3 regions of the Oceanobacillus sp. FSL K6-0118 genome follow, and region 1 is predicted to be linked to each of the others. Evidence: riboswitches for the same ligand, from Rfam matches in the RefSeq annotation. Region 1 holds a riboswitch; each other region holds the start of a gene.

Region 1 (6,131 bases):
TATCAAATAAAAACCAAAAAGGACCTAAAAGCCGTTTTACCATACTTCGATAGTCATACGCTCGAAATCTACGTGCGATTTCAAACATTAAAAATGCCATTAACGCAAATCCGATTATAATAATTACTCCCGCAATCCAGCCATACGCACCAAATCTAGCCCCATATTGAACCACCTCTCGTCCAGTTGCATATCCACCTCCTATTAACGTGGACTGTAGGACGATTCCGGGCACCATGTATCTGCCAAATGCCCCTTCAAAAAAGCCTCTATTTTCTTTACTTGCCACTATACTCGCCCCAATCATTCTGTTTTTAGAAAATTATTAATATTTATGTAGGAAAGGGGACGGTTATGACTTGTATATTTTTTGATGTTATAAACTTTCTCGAAAATAGAAGTAGCCTTGATGCATATTATCATCAAGGCTACTCCGATTTTTGAATGGCTTATTTGCTTTTTATAAGGATTAAAAAGGGTGTTTGGAATCCATTAACATCCACACCATTTTACTCATGTTTGAAAATGCTCATGATTGCTTGAGAAATTTCAATTCCCTGAAACGTGAAAAGTGTTAAAGCTGTTACAGAGAATAACCCCATCATAATAAATCTCATCCACATTATTTTATCCTCCTTTGAATTAGAAATATAAAGGTTTCTTATTCAAAGGAATGATCACATAGTTTAATTGATAAAATATGGGTGTAAATAATATTTTTCTCCTTATAGGGATAATTAAAAAGTTCAGGGACTGATTAAGAACCATGTGTATTAAAGTAATAGATATTAGAGTAATGAAGTGTACAATTTTATCTGTACCACCATTATCAATGGATAAATGTTCAACTGAAATGCTGTTTTCCATAATACTGTTTTGATCTGTATTAGCATGATTGTGATCATGTATCAAAAATAACTGAGAAAAGGGGAGAAAAAGTAAAAGAATCATTACAGCTATATGCTTACCCATCATCTTCACCACCTCTAAAGGGTCACTACTATATGCAAAAATAAAAAATCTTAGCATCATATATAATTATTATTTTATACAGCTAAGTACTTGTATTATTCATATTCAATTTAATTTTATTATTTATTATGCTATTTTATCATATTTATGATTTTTATGGTAACGTAGCTATCATAAGTAAATATATATTGGCCATAAAGAACTCTTCAAAGATATAAGACCACTGAAAAAACCCCTAAAAAATAGCCTTAGAAAAAGAAATAAAAACCACTTATTCATTCTATTTTAGGTTCTTTGTCGTATAAGTGACCGTTTGCTACGTTTGAACCGAATTTCGGGCACTCATTGAGATAGTAATTGTTTTTCGAATGCTGAGAAAAAAACAGATTCTCCCCATAAAAAAAGCATACCAATCTCCTTGAATTTGGTATGCTATCTGACCTAATAAAAGCAACGCGCTAAAACTCCTATGCTTCCTCATCATCTTCCAAAGATATAAACGGATTTTTTAATCTGTCTACCTTTAGGGGAGCATATCTAGCTCATTTATTATTTGTAAAAATACTACTTAAACTTCACCTGAATTTATCCCACCGTAATACGTCTTGCTCTCACCACATACACTTGATTTAGAACAAGAGCTCCAATTAACTGGATAACTGTTTTTGCAATAACCTGCCCTAAAATCGCTGCTGGCACAGCTTCCCATGGGATAAATCCTGCACCGATTGGACTTAATCCAACGATAACGAAAACAACGGAATCTAGTAATCCACCAACAATTCCGCTATAAAATACACGCCATGCGATTGGTAGTTTTAATCTAGTATAAATCTCTGTATCTGCTGTTTCAGAAATAATAAAGGAAAGTGCGGAGGCTGCGACAATCATTAGGGTATCGCCAAGTAAAGAGGACACCGCACCGGATAAGATTAATGCTGTCAAGATAAATAAATAGGTCTTTTTTCTTCCGTACTTGTTTTGCACCAAGTCACGAAATATAAAGGTCGCACCTATTAAAAATGTTCCCATTGGAATGATGAAAATACCAATCTCGAGGGGCATGATTGCCGCGGTTGTCACGTTTGCCGTGACAATGGAAATTAAATATAAAAAAACGCGCAACATATTATTTCTCTCCCTTGGCCAGTAAGTATTGCTCTAAACCATGATTACGGAGCTTACACGCTGGACACTCGCCACAACCATCAGCCTTTATTCCGTTATAACATGTTAAGGTTTTTTTCCGGATGAAATCCATTACACCTAACTCATCAGAAAGCCTCCAAACATCCCTTTTATCCAACCACATTAGGGGAGTATGGATAACAAAACCCTCATCCATTGCTAGATTCAATGTCACATTTAATGATTTGATAAAACTATCTCGGCAATCTGGATAGCCACTAAAATCTGTTTCACTAACTCCTGTCACAAGATGCCTTGCACCAACTTGCTTTGCTAACACACCAGCGAAGGATAGAAAAAGTAAATTTCTCCCTGGTACAAAAGTGTTTGGAAGCCTAGTTCCATCACCATCAGCTATCTCCATATCGTCCCGTGTTAAAGCATTGGGTGCTAATTGATGTAGAAGCGACATATCTAAAATATGGTGTTTGACACCGAGATCTTCTGCAATTTCTTTGGCGCATTCGATTTCTAATTGATGTCGTTGGCCATAATCAAAGGTAACTGTTTCGACCTCTTTAAATTGTTCTTTTGCCCAGAATAAACAGGTCGTACTGTCCTGCCCTCCGCTAAAAACAACAATGGCTTTATTCTTTTCCATGTAAAAACTCCTTTTCAAAAAGAAAAAACAACACTAAGATGGGTTGTTTTCTTAGTTTTTTATAGAGGGTAGCTAGAACCTCTACCTATTTAACGATTATCTATATTTTCCGGATTAAGATCATGATTCATCAAGCGATGCATAGCCATTTCCTCATACTTTGTCCCTGGTTTTCCATAATTACACCAAGGGTCAATAGAAATACCGCCACGAGGAGTGAATTTACCCCAAACCTCAATATAACGTGGATCAAGTAATTCAATTAGATCATTCATAATGATATTCACACAATCCTCATGAAAATCTCCATGATTTCTGAAACTAAATAAATATAATTTCAATGATTTACTTTCTACAATCTTTTGATCAGGTATGTACGAAATATACATCGTCGCAAAATCAGGTTGCCCTGTAATCGGACATAAACTAGTAAACTCTGGACAATTGAATTTTACAAAATAATCCCGATTAGAATGGATGTTATTTACGGATTCTAATACTTCAGGTGTATAGTCCGTTGCGTAATTCGTTTCCTTATTACCAAGTAGAGTTAAATCCTTCAAACCTTGTTTCTCGCTTCTTCCAGACATAAAAAAACCTCCCTGTAATGTTTCCGAACACTACGGAGAGGTCATAGCAAACTATGATTCTAACAAAAAAGCCACATCCAATTATGGACATGGCGAATTGTCATTGTATCCATAGTTTTTTATAGAGGGTTTCAGCTATGAACCTCTTCCGATCAGTTGTTCAATTCTTACTTATCATAACCTTAGAAGGGAGATTATGTCAATATGGTTTATTTGTTCGGTTGCTTTTTCGGTCATGATGAAACCAAGGGGAGCTCACTTTAAATTCGCATCAGGGGTTATTGAATTAGTCGAAAAAACATTATAATATGAATAATATCAATTTATATAAATATTATTATAAATTAAATAAATTGAAAAATGGTGTAAAACTTACAAGGTGAGAGGGGCAGCAAAATGGAAACCGTACTAAATGCTTTAAAAAGAAAACTATCTGACGAGCAAATTACGACGAATCAAACGGTAAGAGAATTACATAGCAGGGATGAAACATATCATCAAACAAGTCTTCCAGATGTGGTGGTATATCCAAAATCGACAAAGGATGTAAGCCATATTATGGAGGTTGCACAAGAGTTTAAGATTCCAATAACACCATTTGGAGTTGGGACCAGTTTAGAAGGACATGTTATTCCATATCAACATGGCATCTCCATTGATTTTTCTTTGATGAATAAAATTATTGAAATAAAGGAAAGTGACTTACTTGTCACGGTTCAGCCTGGTGTGACTAGAGAACAATTGAATAAAGAACTCAAAAAGTATGGGTTATTCTTCTCGGTCGATCCAGGTGCAAATGCAACTATCGGAGGAATGGCGGCTACGAATGCTAGTGGAACTACGACAGTAAAGTATGGGGTGATGCGCGATCAGGTGCGTGATATCGAAGTGGTTCTTGCCGATGGAAGTGTGATACATACAGGGAGTTTAGCAGCTAAATCTGCATCGGGTTATCATTTAAATGGATTATTTGTTGGTTCAGAGGGAACGCTTGGCTGTTTCACGGAGATAACATTACAAGTATATGGCATTCCAGAACATATGGTTGCTGCTCGTGCAACATTCCCAAGTTTCACTCATGCAATTGATGCTGTTACTTCGATTATCCATGCAGGGGTACCGATTGCACGAGTGGAATTTGTGGATGAGGCTTCAATGATTCAAATTAATAAATTTAGTGAAACAGATTATCCAGTAGAACCAACCCTTTTCTTGGAATTCCATGGTAATGAAGCCGGTTTACAAGCGGATGTTGATTTCACTAAGGAAATCATGAAGGATAATAAGTGTCAGGAATTTATTTTTGAAACCGATACTGCAGCACGTAATCATTTATGGCATGCCCGCCATAATCTAGCCTATGCCTATGTCCATGATTATGTTGGCAAGAAGATGATGCTTACGGATGTTGCCGTTCCCATATCCGAGTTAGCAAATGCGGTAACTTTTGCCAGGAAGGAGTTAGATAAATTAGGAATTCCGGGTGGACTCGTAGGTCACGTCGGGGATGGCAACTTTCATTCATTGATTATGATTGATATGGCAAATACGGAAGAAGTACAAAAAGCGAAAGAATTTAATGAAAAGATTGTGCTTTATGCACTACAGCGTGGTGGAACATGTACTGGAGAGCATGGTGTAGGCGTTGGAAAAAAACAATACCAGCAGCTGGAGCATGGAACAGCACTCGGAGTAATGAAACAAATTAAAAAGGTACTAGATCCAAATAACATTTTAAATCCTAATAAAATTATAGATATAGAATAGGGGGCAACAAGATAAATTGAGTTTGTCTAATAGGATACTTACTATACGGTAGCTGAAGTTTCATTCATAATAAAAAATCACTTGTTACAAATACACATACATTTTAGTCCACATCTATTATAGGTGTGGACTATTTTATCCCACCTAAACGGCAGTAAGACTCCCACTCCAAACTTTTGAGGAAACAAAAAAGGTAGGCGGGAGATCAACTGCCTGCTATCAAAAGTTGCTTGGTTCCCTGCAATAAAAAATGGCATTAGGTGAAACGGTTATGTTAAATTAAACTTAACTTATTTAATGGAACTAGGAGAAATTCAAACATGGAAAAAATCATGATTGTTGAAGATGATTTAAAAATTGCAGAATACCTTTGCAAGCACATAGAAAAGTACGGATATGAAGTGATCATCGCTAAAGATTTTGAAAATATAATGGCTACTTTCCGTGATGCTCAGCCTAATCTTCTTTTACTAGATATTAATTTACCTAGTTTTGACGGATATTATTGGTGCAGGCAAATTCGTAAAGAGTCTATTTGCCCCGTAATTTTCATTTCCGCACGTACAGGGGAGATGGACCAAGTAATGGCAATAGAAAATGGTGGGGACGATTTTATTACGAAGCCTTTTCATCCTGATATTGTCATGGCAAAAATACGAAGTCAAATGCGACGTGCATATGGAGAATATGCGGCAAACTATAAAGAGAGAGTACTTATTCAAGGAGACTTAACCTTATATCCTGAACGACTTAAACTACAATTTAAAAATGAAGTCACAACATTAACAAAGAACGAAACCGATATTATTGAAAGTCTGTTGGAACGATATCCCCGAGTTGCTGGTCGTCAAGATTTATTGGCGAAACTTTGGGATGATCAAACATATGTCGATGAAAATACGCTGAATGTTAATATTGCCCGAGTTCGGAAAAAGTTTCAAGAATTAGGAATGAACGATGCTGTAGAAACCGTTAGAGGAGCAGGATACCGTCTACGTATTACATGGGAAGAG
Region 2 (6,131 bases), 1.3 Mb from region 1:
TCACCTGATTTTCATGAAGTAAATCTACCAATGCATTCAATTGAGCCAATAATCCTGGATTTCCTCCAGAGATGGTAACATGTTGAAATCGTCCGCCTCCCTTTTCATATAATGCTTCCACTATTTCCTGCGGTTCCATCATTTGAATCGATTCCTTTTCTGAACCGTCCCAGGTGAATTTCGAATCACACCAGGAACAGGAATAATCACAGCCGGCCGTTCTGACAAACATTGTTTTTTGGCCAATGACCATTCCCTCCCCTTGAATAGTTGGGCCAAATATTTCAAGTACAGGTATTTTTCTCATAATGTTTTCTCCTTTGGTCGGTAAATACAATAGCTCGTAGGCGTTTCCCTTAAATATACCTGAACACAAGTTGGCTTATTCTGTAGGGTGTTTAGGTATTCCTGAATGATTTCATAGATAGTCCGGGCAACCACTTCTGTTGTCGGAAAGTATTCAGCGTCTTGGTCGGAGAATTTGGTGTCTTCATTCATCACATGATGATCAAATCTCTTGTGAATTAAGTCTTTTATTTTTTTAAAATTAACTAAAAAACCTGTGTGATCAAGTTCGTTTCCAGCAATGGTGATATTGGTAAAATAGGTGTGCCCATGCATATTTTGACATTTCCCAGCATCCTCATGTGGTACATAATGAGCTGCAGCAAATTGAAAATCTTTATTTAGTTCATATGCATAGGGATGTTCTGTAACCGGATAAATCTGTTGCATCATGAATCATCACTCCTTCGTTTATTTTGTATCTTTGGGAGCTTGTATCCATCCAATAAAGAAAAGCGTAAGCGCCCGTTTAGCGACGTACGGACTGGACTGAGCCGTAGGAGATAAAGGAAACACGACGAACGGAGTGAGTCGATGTTGACTTATCGTACGGAGGTGAGGGAAGTCTCGCTAGTCGCTGGGCGCTGGAGCTAGACAAAAAAGACAACACTAAAGAAGGTGCTGTCCTAGCTCCTTAGTTTTTTATAGAGGGATGGAATTTCGAACCTCTCCTGCCAATACGCAGATTCTATTATTCACTTACAATATTACTTTACCATATCTTTTGTTTTAGATTAAAGAATATATGTCAACATAAAAAATGAATATAAACGTTTCCAAAAGAAGAGAACATAATACGGGTAAAAAGCTGAAGACTACTTGTTCTTCCTTTATTAAACTTGCTTTCATAGAAAAAATGCTTCAGTTATTGAAGAAAACTGCCCTATATAATAACATCGTATTTGTTTATTTACTACTGCTAATTCTCAAATTAACAATTAGCCACACACCTTGAATAATCGTTGGTATTATAAACGCAATCAATAAGACTATAAATGCCAATAATTTAAGCTCAGGTGTTTGAGTAACCCCAGCACCATCGACCTCTCTTAACCAAATAATAGCTAATCCAATTACAAAAATGATAATCCAAAATATGTTACCAATCCACCAGAAATACCATCGTTTTTTCACCTTATTTCTCTCTCCATTCTCCAACCGAAATAAATTTCATTTAACTATACTGCCAATTACTAAAAAATCATCGCCACTTTTTTGAAATAACGTACCCGGAAACAGAACTAAAACAGCAAGCTTTGAAAAAGTGTAATGGTTATAACTAATGCAGATAAAGATCCAGCAGACAGTAATGTTATCATTTTTCGCCAGTTTATCTTTTTTGAAGGTTTTACAGCCTCTCGAGAAACCGTAATCCATATAGCCATAGATGCTATAACTAAGATGAAAATAACTTCTTTAGACACATTTGACACCTCCATCATTTACAATAATCACATAACCTTATGTACGGATTAGAAAAATAAAAGTTTCATTAAGGAATGACCTTTTTAATTGAACAATTTGACACTTATTTTTTAGGCATAGTGTATATCACAGATACACCACTGTTTTCTTCAATCTTCGTAAAAATTTCATGAAAAGTTTCTATTGCTCTTTCAATTAATTCGTACCTTTCCAAAATTTCACTACAGTAACCACCCATCAGAATCACTATTACTTGCACCACAATCTAACTCTTTCTCCACCCTCTTCTTTCCACTCTAGATACCAGACTTTAAAGCAGGTGTTTCAAACTTTTTTAACATAGGGAAAAGAATTTCATCAGTTCAATAACTAATGAATAGAGTCATATGCCAAAAATATGCTGTTGAAAAAGCTACTCATTTATTGAATTTACCCAATATAGTATATGGATTCTACTCACTTGAATATATCATTTTTCTTCTTCAAACTAGCGTTCAACGATGCTTCCACCTTTTTGTAATATAGATAATACCCCATCCAAAAAACAGCATAAACAAATATAAAAACCAGAAAACTTATTAAAATTGCTGCTAAGCTAAATGGAATCCAGTCAGCAATAAACAAGGCGATTGTAAAGTAAACAGCTATCGACAAGCAGAAATGAATAGCGGTTTTTTTCAGGTAACTCCAGCCATTATCCTCAAACAAAAACGAGGCCAATCCAAAATAAATACCAAGAATAAAAGAACAGAGCATATAAATCCATATTTGTGAGATAGCAGCGTCCGTGCTGGTAAACATTACAACAGTAAGGGCAATAAATGTAAAAATACCACCTAGAGCTATCCCCATCATACTTCTTTTAACTGCTTCAACAATCATCTGACTGCCCTCCCATAACCAATCTATCTTTGATTGATTTCACATATTTTCGTGTAATAAACTCTTTATTTCCAGAATGAAAATAAACACAGAGATTTCCATTAAATGATAACTCAAAACGTTCAATATGATTAAGATTGCCGATGACTGATTTTGAAAAACGCATAAAGCCATAAGGAGCTAAAACATCTTCTATTTCATAGAGCTTCATCCTTACTTCAATATTCCGTTTACCAATGCATGCAAGAATTTTTCTTTTTTCAGCATATACAAATTCTACCTGATTGGGGTCAAGTAGTACCGTTTGATCTGACTCAATCCCAAGTATACGCTTTCGATTTTTCCGTTTAATAATTGCAACTATTTCTTCCAGTTCATCGGACCATTCATTTGTCTGAATGGTTATGGATGGTTCTGCATGCTTATCGTCAATTTCGATGTTCACCTTCATCATCATGCCCCCAAACTATCCTTTTTCTTTAGAAACGTGGTAACATACAATAACTTCTATTAACCGCCAGACCAAATCTTAAAATCCTTGAAAACTTATAAATAATAAGAAACAAGGTCAAATCCCACATAAGTTACAATACTAATCGCTACATACAAATAACAATACTCATTGTCATCCATAAGGTAACTTAAATACGATTTCTTGTAAATGAGCAGGCAATATCTTTAGATTTCCTTTTGTTTTTTCGATAGACTTGTATAAAACAAAATTTGCTATAAGGGCTTTCAAAAAGTAATCACGATCGGCATGGTTAATTATCTTCATTTTCTTTTATATTGTTATCCCATTTCCTCGTAACTGCTGAAAGTATAAGCCAAGGTTCAATGAATAAGTTTATCAATATATGAGCTACAATTGGTGCAAGTATATTACGATCAGCTATAATATACAGAATAGCTAGTAAACCACCAAGAATTGTAGTGGAGAGTATCACTGGAAGTGCTATTCTCAACTCTCCTCCAAGAAATACCCATGCCCCATGTGCTAATCCAAAGATAAAAGCCGAAACTAATACTTGTATAAGTATTGAATAATCTAAACCCATTAGCCAATCCATCAATACTTGCCGAAACAAAATCTCTTCTACAATGCTAGAAACGAATGCAGCCCAAACACCAATCACTTTAAGCCATGAAAATGTAAATAAATGATCACGTACAAAAGGAATTACTTTAGCTGTGTACAATATATATCCAAATGCAATTATAATTGTTAATATCCAAACAATAGGGTTATTAAATGCTTCTGCATTAACACCTAATCTATGCTCGATAAATTTTTGTGGATCTCCAAAATACCAAAAGATAATACTTCCAGTTAAAGCAATAGATAGACTGCCCAACACTAAACCTGTGATAATTTCATCTTTACGATTATACATATCAACACCTCCTGTATTGCTAATTAACTATATTCCAGAGTTTTAACATATTCTTTATAAGCGTATGTACCCATGCCACTAACAATTTCATTAGATACCTAAATTAAAACAATTCACATTCAATCCGTTTCTATCATGCTATTAATGGAAGTTTAATAAAATATCCTACTCTAAAAATCTATTCTAAACCCAGGCAATAATTGTTGTTCTACAACTATTAAATATATTTAGCCCTCTCGCTTTCTTACTTGATTATGGCAAATAATACCTTTCTTGTAGTTACAAAATGTATAACACGTCAGGTTTGATGAATGACATCACAATAATAATGCACGTAATTAGAAGTGAGAAGATAAGAAAACAAAATTCGATTGAATCCGTGTTGGATAAAAGATTGAAGGATTATTTGGAAAAGTAAAAGACTGAACCACTATTGATTCAGCCTTAATTGGTGTAGTTTCGAATTAAGTTAAATACAGTCACCGTTTCTCCCCAGCTTCTTTCTAGTTTGGATACCAACTATAAAGCAGGGGGAGGGGAAGCGGATTTTGACAGGTGTATAATTATTTACTCATTACTTAATAACTTCATATTAGATTTTATCTCCTCAATCATTTTTGCTGGATTATCTGCCCTGAATATAACAGTTTTAACATATTTTTTTCTCCCATATGAGCTTTCCATTAGAGCAGGTTCTTTTAAAAAGATTTCATACTGTGGAGAATCCATATTCAACATGGCATAGTATGTTTCTTTAGGTGCCTTTTCCCCAATTCCACCTTTATCTTTAGCTTTTTTAATACAGTCTATATTCCTGATATCCAATTTAATACTGCTTTGATATCCAAAGCGAATGATAAGTTGGTCAAAAGAAACAACATGAGGTAAAAATCTCACAGAATTATATAGCCCTATCATATAAAGCAAGGCGTAAATATTTAGGATCGTAAAAACCCATGCGGCAACATCACTCCATAACAGGATAAGAAAGTGGAATAATATTCCTTCCAATATTATTAGGATCGAAAATACGACTATAATAATGTTTACCTGTGAAGTCTTATGATAGGAATAAACCCTTTCATTATTGTTCACAGTTGACTCTTTAAACCATCCTATAATTGAGTAATAGAAGACGCTTAGTTCTGTTAAAATTGCACCTAAAACAAACCCATCTCCCAATTTGGGCTCAAGTGACATTCTCGTTATTTCAAGTAAGTCTTTTCCTTTAGTTTTACTACTTGCCCTATAGCGAATAATGCTTTTAATGATACTATAGAAAACTGCAATTACGATAGTTATTTCCAGGATGGGTAGAATCCAAATCAATATTTGATTAAAAAATCCCTTGTGCGAATGAGGGATTATCAAATAAGAGATTCCTAAACAAATAATAAATGAAAGATATACCAATAATTTTGGCATTGACCTCGGTCGTATCAGTAACCAATAGATGCTTATTGGAGGTAAAATTAGTAATGTCAACGTTACTAAAATGACGATAACATTACTAATATTATTTAATCTTAAAATAAAGTAACTCCCTCCCATAAAACTTACCAATATCACGAGCAAAATGGATAAATAGTATTTTTTTATTAAAAACACCCCCTAAATAGTTACCGTGGTACCTTGTACTTCTATTGCATATTTCCCATTTCGGACTGCACCATATAATAATCAATAGCCTGAGTCATTTCTGCTCATCTTCAGTAAAGGGGGAAGGAGTCATTTCTTCGAGTTCTTGTAGACCCTGTTTTTCCACGTTTACATTGGCTAACTTTTGCATTACATCCTCACCAAGAAATGAAAGAGTTTCTTCTATATACGATTCAACCATTTCTTGTACTTCTGGGTCTTTAATTGGTTTACCATACAATTGTTTTACTTTTTTAGACATTTCTACAAAGGTTTTATCTAAATTCATGCTCTCTTCAACTGATTTCTTTGACAACTCTTCCACAACATCCGTTAATTTATGGCGCTCCAACCAATCCTTTTGTAAATCTTCAGTTGGTAAACCCAAAATAAGGCTAAATAATAAAGTGCTATCCACTTCTCCTTCTTCTTTTAGTAAATGGATAA
Region 3 (6,131 bases), 1.6 Mb from region 1:
ATTTCTCGCCGCTTATTTAAAGCAGCTTTATTAATATAACATAGTTCCTATTCGTTGTCAACAATTAATTCAAATTGTTTTTTCAACAGCAACTTTTATATTATATCAACCACCGAAATCTATGTCAACATTTTTTAAAAAGTTATTTTTAAAAGGAGCTAACTTTGATAACAGCAAAATTTATATTACTATTCTCTAACCAAAAAGTCAACACTTTTATTTCATATCTTTATATTAATTCATTAAACACGATACAAGAAGCTGATTATGCATATTTATAGAATGCTAAAGGAAAATATTGAATAATAGAAGGGGTTTAAAAATTTGTTTATAAGGAAGGTAAATATAATGACAACTGAATTTGAGCCAATTATTACATTTAAAAACGTTACATTTTCTGATCGTAATGTTCCTATAATAAAAAATATTTCCGGCTCGTTTGCCAAAGGTAAAATAACAACACTAGTGGGCCCTTCTGGTGCAGGTAAGACAACTTTATTTCGATTATGTAATGGACTTATTTCTCCTGACTCGGGACAAATAATAATAAATGACAAACCTATTGATGAGTATGATCCAATAATATTACGTCGCAAAATCGGACTTGCGTTGCAAAGTGCTACAATGCTAAGTGGATCGGTATATAAAAACCTTTCATTACCACTTACTTTAAAAGGCGAAACATTACCTGAAGATGATGCAAAAGAATTATTAGAAGATGTATCACTAGGAAAAGACTTCTTAAATCGGAATATTAATGATCTATCTGGAGGACAGAAGCAAAAAGTTTCTATCGCTCGTACATTAGTAAATCGTCCTAAGGTTCTCTTATTAGATGAAATCACTTCTTCTCTCGATCGTATATCTCAACACGACATTGAAGAATTAATACAAAAGATAAACCAAAAATACGGAACAACAATTGTTTGGATTACGCATAATTTAGACCAAGCCTTGACCATTGGTGACTATTCATGGGTTATGATGGCTGGCGAGGTCCTTGAAACGGGCAAGAGTGAATTTTTAAATAACCCGAAAGATGAAAGAGTAAAACGTTTTATAAAGGGAGACTTAGAATGAGTTATTTAACATTGACATTAGCACTAATTTTTGTATTAATTCCCATCATCCTATCTAAAACATTACATTTAGATTTAGAAAAGGATACAATTATCGCAACAGTTCGTTCTATTATTCAATTACTTATTGTCGGATATGTATTACAATTTGTCTTTGCATCGGAAGAGTATATTTTTATCATTTTAATGATTGCCTTAATGATTGGTGCAGCAACACAAAACGCCAGGAAAAAGGGAGCATCAATAAAAGGGATTACTTGGAAGCTTATTATTACTTTTATTTTTATAGAAATACTTACTCAAGCAATCTTACTAGGATTCCAAATAACTCCACCTACCGCACAGTATATTATACCGATAAGCGGAATGGTCGTTGGAAATTCGATGGTTCTTGCCATTTTATTCCTTAATCGGTTTACTGCTGAAGTAGAAGCGCGGCAAGATGAAACAGAGCTCATCTTATCCTTAGGTGGGACACCGAAACAAGCAATCCATACTCCCTTAGTTACTTCTATTAAAGCTAGTACGATTCCTACTATTGAAAGCCAAAAAACAATCGGCCTAGTCCAATTACCTGGAATGATGAGTGGACAAATCATTGCAGGGGCAGATCCAGTACAAGCTGTCCAATTCCAACTACTTGTCCTATTTTTACTATTAACAACCGCAATCGTCACAAGCATATTCCTAGGGTTCTTATCCTATCCAGCTCTTTTCAATGATAAAATGCAAATGATGAAAATTAGAGATAAAAAATAATTAGAGCGTGAATCTAATTTTAGATTCACGCTCTATTGCGTTTTATTGACAGATGTCTCTCTATTTTGTATATTATACTTAATTAAAAATTTCTTAATTAAGTATACAGGTATTAATAATATTAAAGGAGAATTTATTATGTCAGAGAATTTATCGCTAAAGGCTTTTGTTGTCTTGCTAAAGGCTAATAAGACGTTGGCAGAATTAATTAAAAAGGATATAAGTAGTCATGGAATGCGGACATCTGATTTCACTGTATTAGAAGCATTATATCATAAGGGGCAACAGACTATTAAACAAATTACACAATCCGTATTGATTAATACTGGTTCCATTACTTATGTTATCGATAAATTAGAAAAAAAAGGACTACTAGAAAGAACTCCATGCAAAGATGACCGCCGTGTAGTTTATATTCAATTAACAGATCAAGGAATTAAACTAATGGAAGAAATCTTCCCGCTTCATCAACAAGTCATCGAAAACGTGTTTGAAGGTGTTACAGATGAAGAAAAGAAAATAGTAATAGATGTATTAAAGCGCGTCGGCAAGAAAAGTGAACAACTAAAATAAACAGGGAAAGACGATGAGATATATTTTCCAAAAAGGGTCAGATACTTCTAAAACTCTATTACTCCTTCATGGTATAGGTAGAACAGAATAAGACCTATTGATTGTCGATAAAGAATACTTCCATCAGTGGGATCCTCTTTCATCCTCCACTGATGGTTAGTCGCACTGATATCTTAAACATGAGTACTGATATCCCAAGCACGAGTACTTATCGGACCTATACAGGCAGTCAATCTCCCAAATACCTTGTTTGTTTCCCCAGAAGCTTGAACCGGAAGTCTTACTGCCCGTTTAGGCTGGAAAAAAACTAATACTTAAAGATTACTAATATTTCCATTGTGAATGATTATAAATTTTGCTATGATATATTCTATTGTATTAAAAATCCGTGGTTCGAAAGCCTCCCACGTAAAAAAACTAAGGAGAGATGGAAATGAATATAAAAACGTTAACTGCAAATGGCGTTTTGGCTGCAATGTATATAGCTGTATCAGCACTTATACAACCATTTGGCTTTACGAATGTCCAATTTCGTGTACCTGAGATGTTTAATCATCTCGTCGTATTTAATAAGAAGTTCTTTTTCGGTATTATATTTGGTGTATTTTTAACCAATCTATTTTTCTCACCAATGCGACTGTATGATATTGTATTTGGTGTCGCGCATTCGGCAATATCTTTAGGACTTATTATTCTACTTTCTAAATACACGAAAAACACGCTACTTTTACTAGCAGCCAATGCAATCATTTTCAGTTTTAACATGTTCATTGTCGCATTAGAATTATACTTAGCATTGGGATTACCTTTCCTATTTTCTTGGGTAACTACAGCCATTGGAGAAATCGTTGTTTTGGCTATTGGTATTCCAATTATGTATACTTTAAATAAACAAGTACATTTTGATAAAATCATATAAAGAAGATTTCCGTCATTGGGAGTCTTACTACCCGTTTAGATAGGATAAAGGGATATACCATAATAAAAACTTCACGATTAACTTACTAATTCGTGAAGTTTTTTTATATACTTACATAATATTTATACAAGGAGGCGCTAGTTATGATTGTTAGAGAAGAAACAGATCATTTTATAATGATTGAGCAAGACAACCATGCCATTGTATCTGGTGAATTAATAAAGTATTGGAAAAAAGAACTATTATTAAGTAACACTCTTATGGATTCGGTTGTAACAGCAATCACACTTCATGACTATGGTTGGAAGTACTTTGATAAGCAACCAGTATGGAATGATCATCTAAAAGCACCGTATGATTTTACGAGTTACCCCTTAGCTCCGAAGACCATCATTTATACACACGGAATAAATGAAGTTGAAAAAATAGATACGTATGCAGCCTTATTATGTAGTATGCATTATACAAACTTTATTACCCAAGAATCTTCTCCATTTGCGGATACCTTTGTAGCACAAGAAAGAAAGAGACAACAGGAAATCATTCACTCGATGAAAGATTTTGATGAGAACTTATTTGACTTCCATTATGAATTACTAAAGTTTACAGATAGTCTCTCCCTGTTCTTTTGTATAAATAAACCCGGTGTTAAAAAGGAGGAATTCCATTTCTTTTATAAAAACGGAATTCCAGTACCCTCTATTGATAAAGGGAATAGCCAGATTCTTTGGCCGGAATGGAAGGCGGACAATACGATTTATATGGATCCATTTCCATTTGAAACCGAGCTAACTATAAAAATTAAGCAGAAGAAAGTGGCTAAGGATTTAATTACGAAACATGGCATAGTAAAAAGCTATGAGAACACACCATGCGAAATATTAGATTTGAAACTATTATCTAAAGAGTAAAGAAGGAGTCCCCATGAACTCCTTCTTTACTTAAGACTCTTGTCTAACTTGCAATAGATGCTCTGAATCATCGGACGAATCGTTCTCTATATATAGTTTTCTTGTAGGGTAAGCAAATTCCGCTCCTTCTTCTCTTACAATATCAAGAATTTGGTAATTTATTTCCTCTTTCACTTTTAAATACTCTCCCCAGACTGTTGTCTTCGTAAAGAAATACAAAAGAATGTCCAAACTACTTTCCTTATACTCATCAAACCTTACAAATATGGTTTCTTGATGAATATCTGGGTGATTTTTTAATAGATTTTCGATTCGTTGTATAATGGATTCCATTTTTTCTCTTGATGTTTCATAATCTAACGAAAGATTAAAAGTAATTCGGCGTTTATTCATTTTACTCCAGTTTGTGATTGACTCATTTGCTAATTGATTATTAGGAACAGAAACCAACGCATCTGCAAAAGTTCGTATTTTTGTACTACGGAAGGAAATATCTTCTACTGTTCCCTCTACACTCGGTGTCAATATCCAATCCCCAATCGTAAAAGGCTTCTCAGAAATAATAACAATTCCACCAAGGAAATTAGCTAAAGCATCTTTAGCAGCTAAAGAGATGGCAAGTCCACCTAAGCCAAGCCCAGCTATAAGTCCTTCAATACTATAACCAAATTGCTGAAGGATAATTGTAGCGGCAATCGCGACAATAATAAACTGTAATGTTCTAGATAATAATGGTATTAATATCTCATCTATGTTAATATCTGTTTTTTCATTAATTTTCCTAAATAAATTGGATGACGATGAGGATAAACTAACTAATCCCCAAGTGACAAGAACTATGAATGCCGCACTAATAAATTTATTTAAGACACTTCCATGGATATACGGATAGTACGAAATAGCAAAATAAAAACCTAACAACGTAAAAAACCATTCCATAGGTTTTTGAAATGCAAGGAATATATTAGACAAAGCATTAATCTTCGTCTTTCTTACAATTCTCATGACGATTCTAAAAACATACTTCGTGAATAATTTCCTGAATAAAATAAATAACAGGAAGATACCTATAGCTATTCCTAATTCCATTAAATGACTATATGATATAAAGTGCTCCCAAGTCATATATGTTTATTACCTCCTAGGATTAATAGCAATATCATAACATATACCCCCGGATTCCGTCATAAGGAAAATAACCTATAGGATCTTCTTAGAAATTATTCTCACTTCTTCTATGATCGGCTTATCTTTGCTTCCCTCTTTGTAAAATCAACGTCTTTATAGTAGGCATTTTTAACTAAAATGTTAGGGCCCAAACATTTTACTGCGGGACAATGGCAATTTAAACTTTTTGCCGTTTTTGTTCCCATCCATCTTTTATAAGCTTCTGGTAAGGTTGTATTTTGTATATTACCTAAGGATGGTTCATCATCTCCAAAATCCGTAACAATGATCTCACCCGTAAAAATATTTACGTTCAACCTTGACCTTCCATCCGGATCATTGCGTAAAGAAACATTTTCTTCTTTATACAATCTTTCAAGTAGTGCTAAATCTTCTTGATTTGAACTACAAGCATAGAATGGTAATGTTCCAAACAACATCCACATGTCTTTATTCCGATGATCTAATAAACGTTTAATCCCTGTTCGAATTTCATCTAAACTTAAGATTTCTAGATTACTAGCAAAATCAACTGGATACATTGGATGAATTTCATGACGACCACAGCCCATCTCATTTACATGATCATGGATTTGTTCTAAGTAAGGAAAGGTTCGTTTATTTAGCATAGTTTCCGCTGCAACCAGAACCCCTTCATTAGCCAAACGTTTAGAGTTTTCCACCATTCGTTCGAAGTATTTTTTCCGATTATCCAATGAAGGC

What was found. Region 1 has a riboswitch for preQ1 ahead of queF (preQ(1) synthase). Riboswitches for the same ligand answer to the same signal wherever they lie in the genome.
Region 2: it holds a riboswitch for preQ1, as region 1 does, so the genes downstream of both, queD (6-carboxytetrahydropterin synthase QueD) here and queF (preQ(1) synthase) in region 1, are expected to answer to the same signal.
Region 3: it holds a riboswitch for preQ1, as region 1 does, so the genes downstream of both, MHI02_RS02560 (QueT transporter family protein) here and queF (preQ(1) synthase) in region 1, are expected to answer to the same signal.

Annotation. Positions count from the first base shown of each region.
Region 1 covers NZ_JBBOVR010000001.1:2,145,049-2,151,179, forward strand. The annotation lists gene MHI02_RS10980 (YkvI family membrane protein) at 1-289, opposite strand, end outside; gene MHI02_RS10985 (hypothetical protein) at 643-972, opposite strand; gene MHI02_RS10990 (VUT family protein) at 1,558-2,097, opposite strand; gene queC (7-cyano-7-deazaguanine synthase QueC) at 2,102-2,761, opposite strand; PreQ1 riboswitch class I at 2,807-2,849, opposite strand; gene queF (preQ(1) synthase) at 2,851-3,351, opposite strand; PreQ1 riboswitch class I at 3,457-3,503, opposite strand; gene MHI02_RS11005 (FAD-binding oxidoreductase) at 3,748-5,118, shown strand; gene MHI02_RS11010 (response regulator transcription factor) at 5,439-6,131, shown strand, end outside.
Region 2 covers NZ_JBBOVR010000001.1:878,018-884,148, reverse strand. The annotation lists gene queE (7-carboxy-7-deazaguanine synthase QueE) at 1-310, opposite strand, end outside; gene queD (6-carboxytetrahydropterin synthase QueD) at 304-738, opposite strand; PreQ1 riboswitch class I at 974-1,020, opposite strand; gene MHI02_RS04625 (DUF3923 family protein) at 1,252-1,479, opposite strand; gene MHI02_RS04620 (hypothetical protein) at 1,587-1,769, opposite strand; gene MHI02_RS04615 (DUF3021 domain-containing protein) at 2,227-2,652, opposite strand; gene MHI02_RS04610 (LytTR family DNA-binding domain-containing protein) at 2,642-3,103, opposite strand; gene MHI02_RS04605 (CPBP family intramembrane glutamic endopeptidase) at 3,417-4,046, opposite strand; gene MHI02_RS04600 (hypothetical protein) at 4,614-5,417, opposite strand; partial or broken gene MHI02_RS04595 (MerR family transcriptional regulator) at 5,687-6,131, opposite strand, start outside.
Region 3 covers NZ_JBBOVR010000001.1:498,277-504,407, reverse strand. The annotation lists gene MHI02_RS02580 (ABC transporter ATP-binding protein) at 349-1,080, shown strand; gene MHI02_RS02575 (ABC transporter permease) at 1,077-1,838, shown strand; gene MHI02_RS02570 (MarR family winged helix-turn-helix transcriptional regulator) at 1,977-2,411, shown strand; PreQ1 riboswitch class I at 2,794-2,838, shown strand; gene MHI02_RS02560 (QueT transporter family protein) at 2,845-3,330, shown strand; gene MHI02_RS02555 (DUF3891 family protein) at 3,474-4,241, shown strand; gene MHI02_RS02550 (mechanosensitive ion channel family protein) at 4,272-5,366, opposite strand; gene yfkAB (radical SAM/CxCxxxxC motif protein YfkAB) at 5,477-6,131, opposite strand, start outside.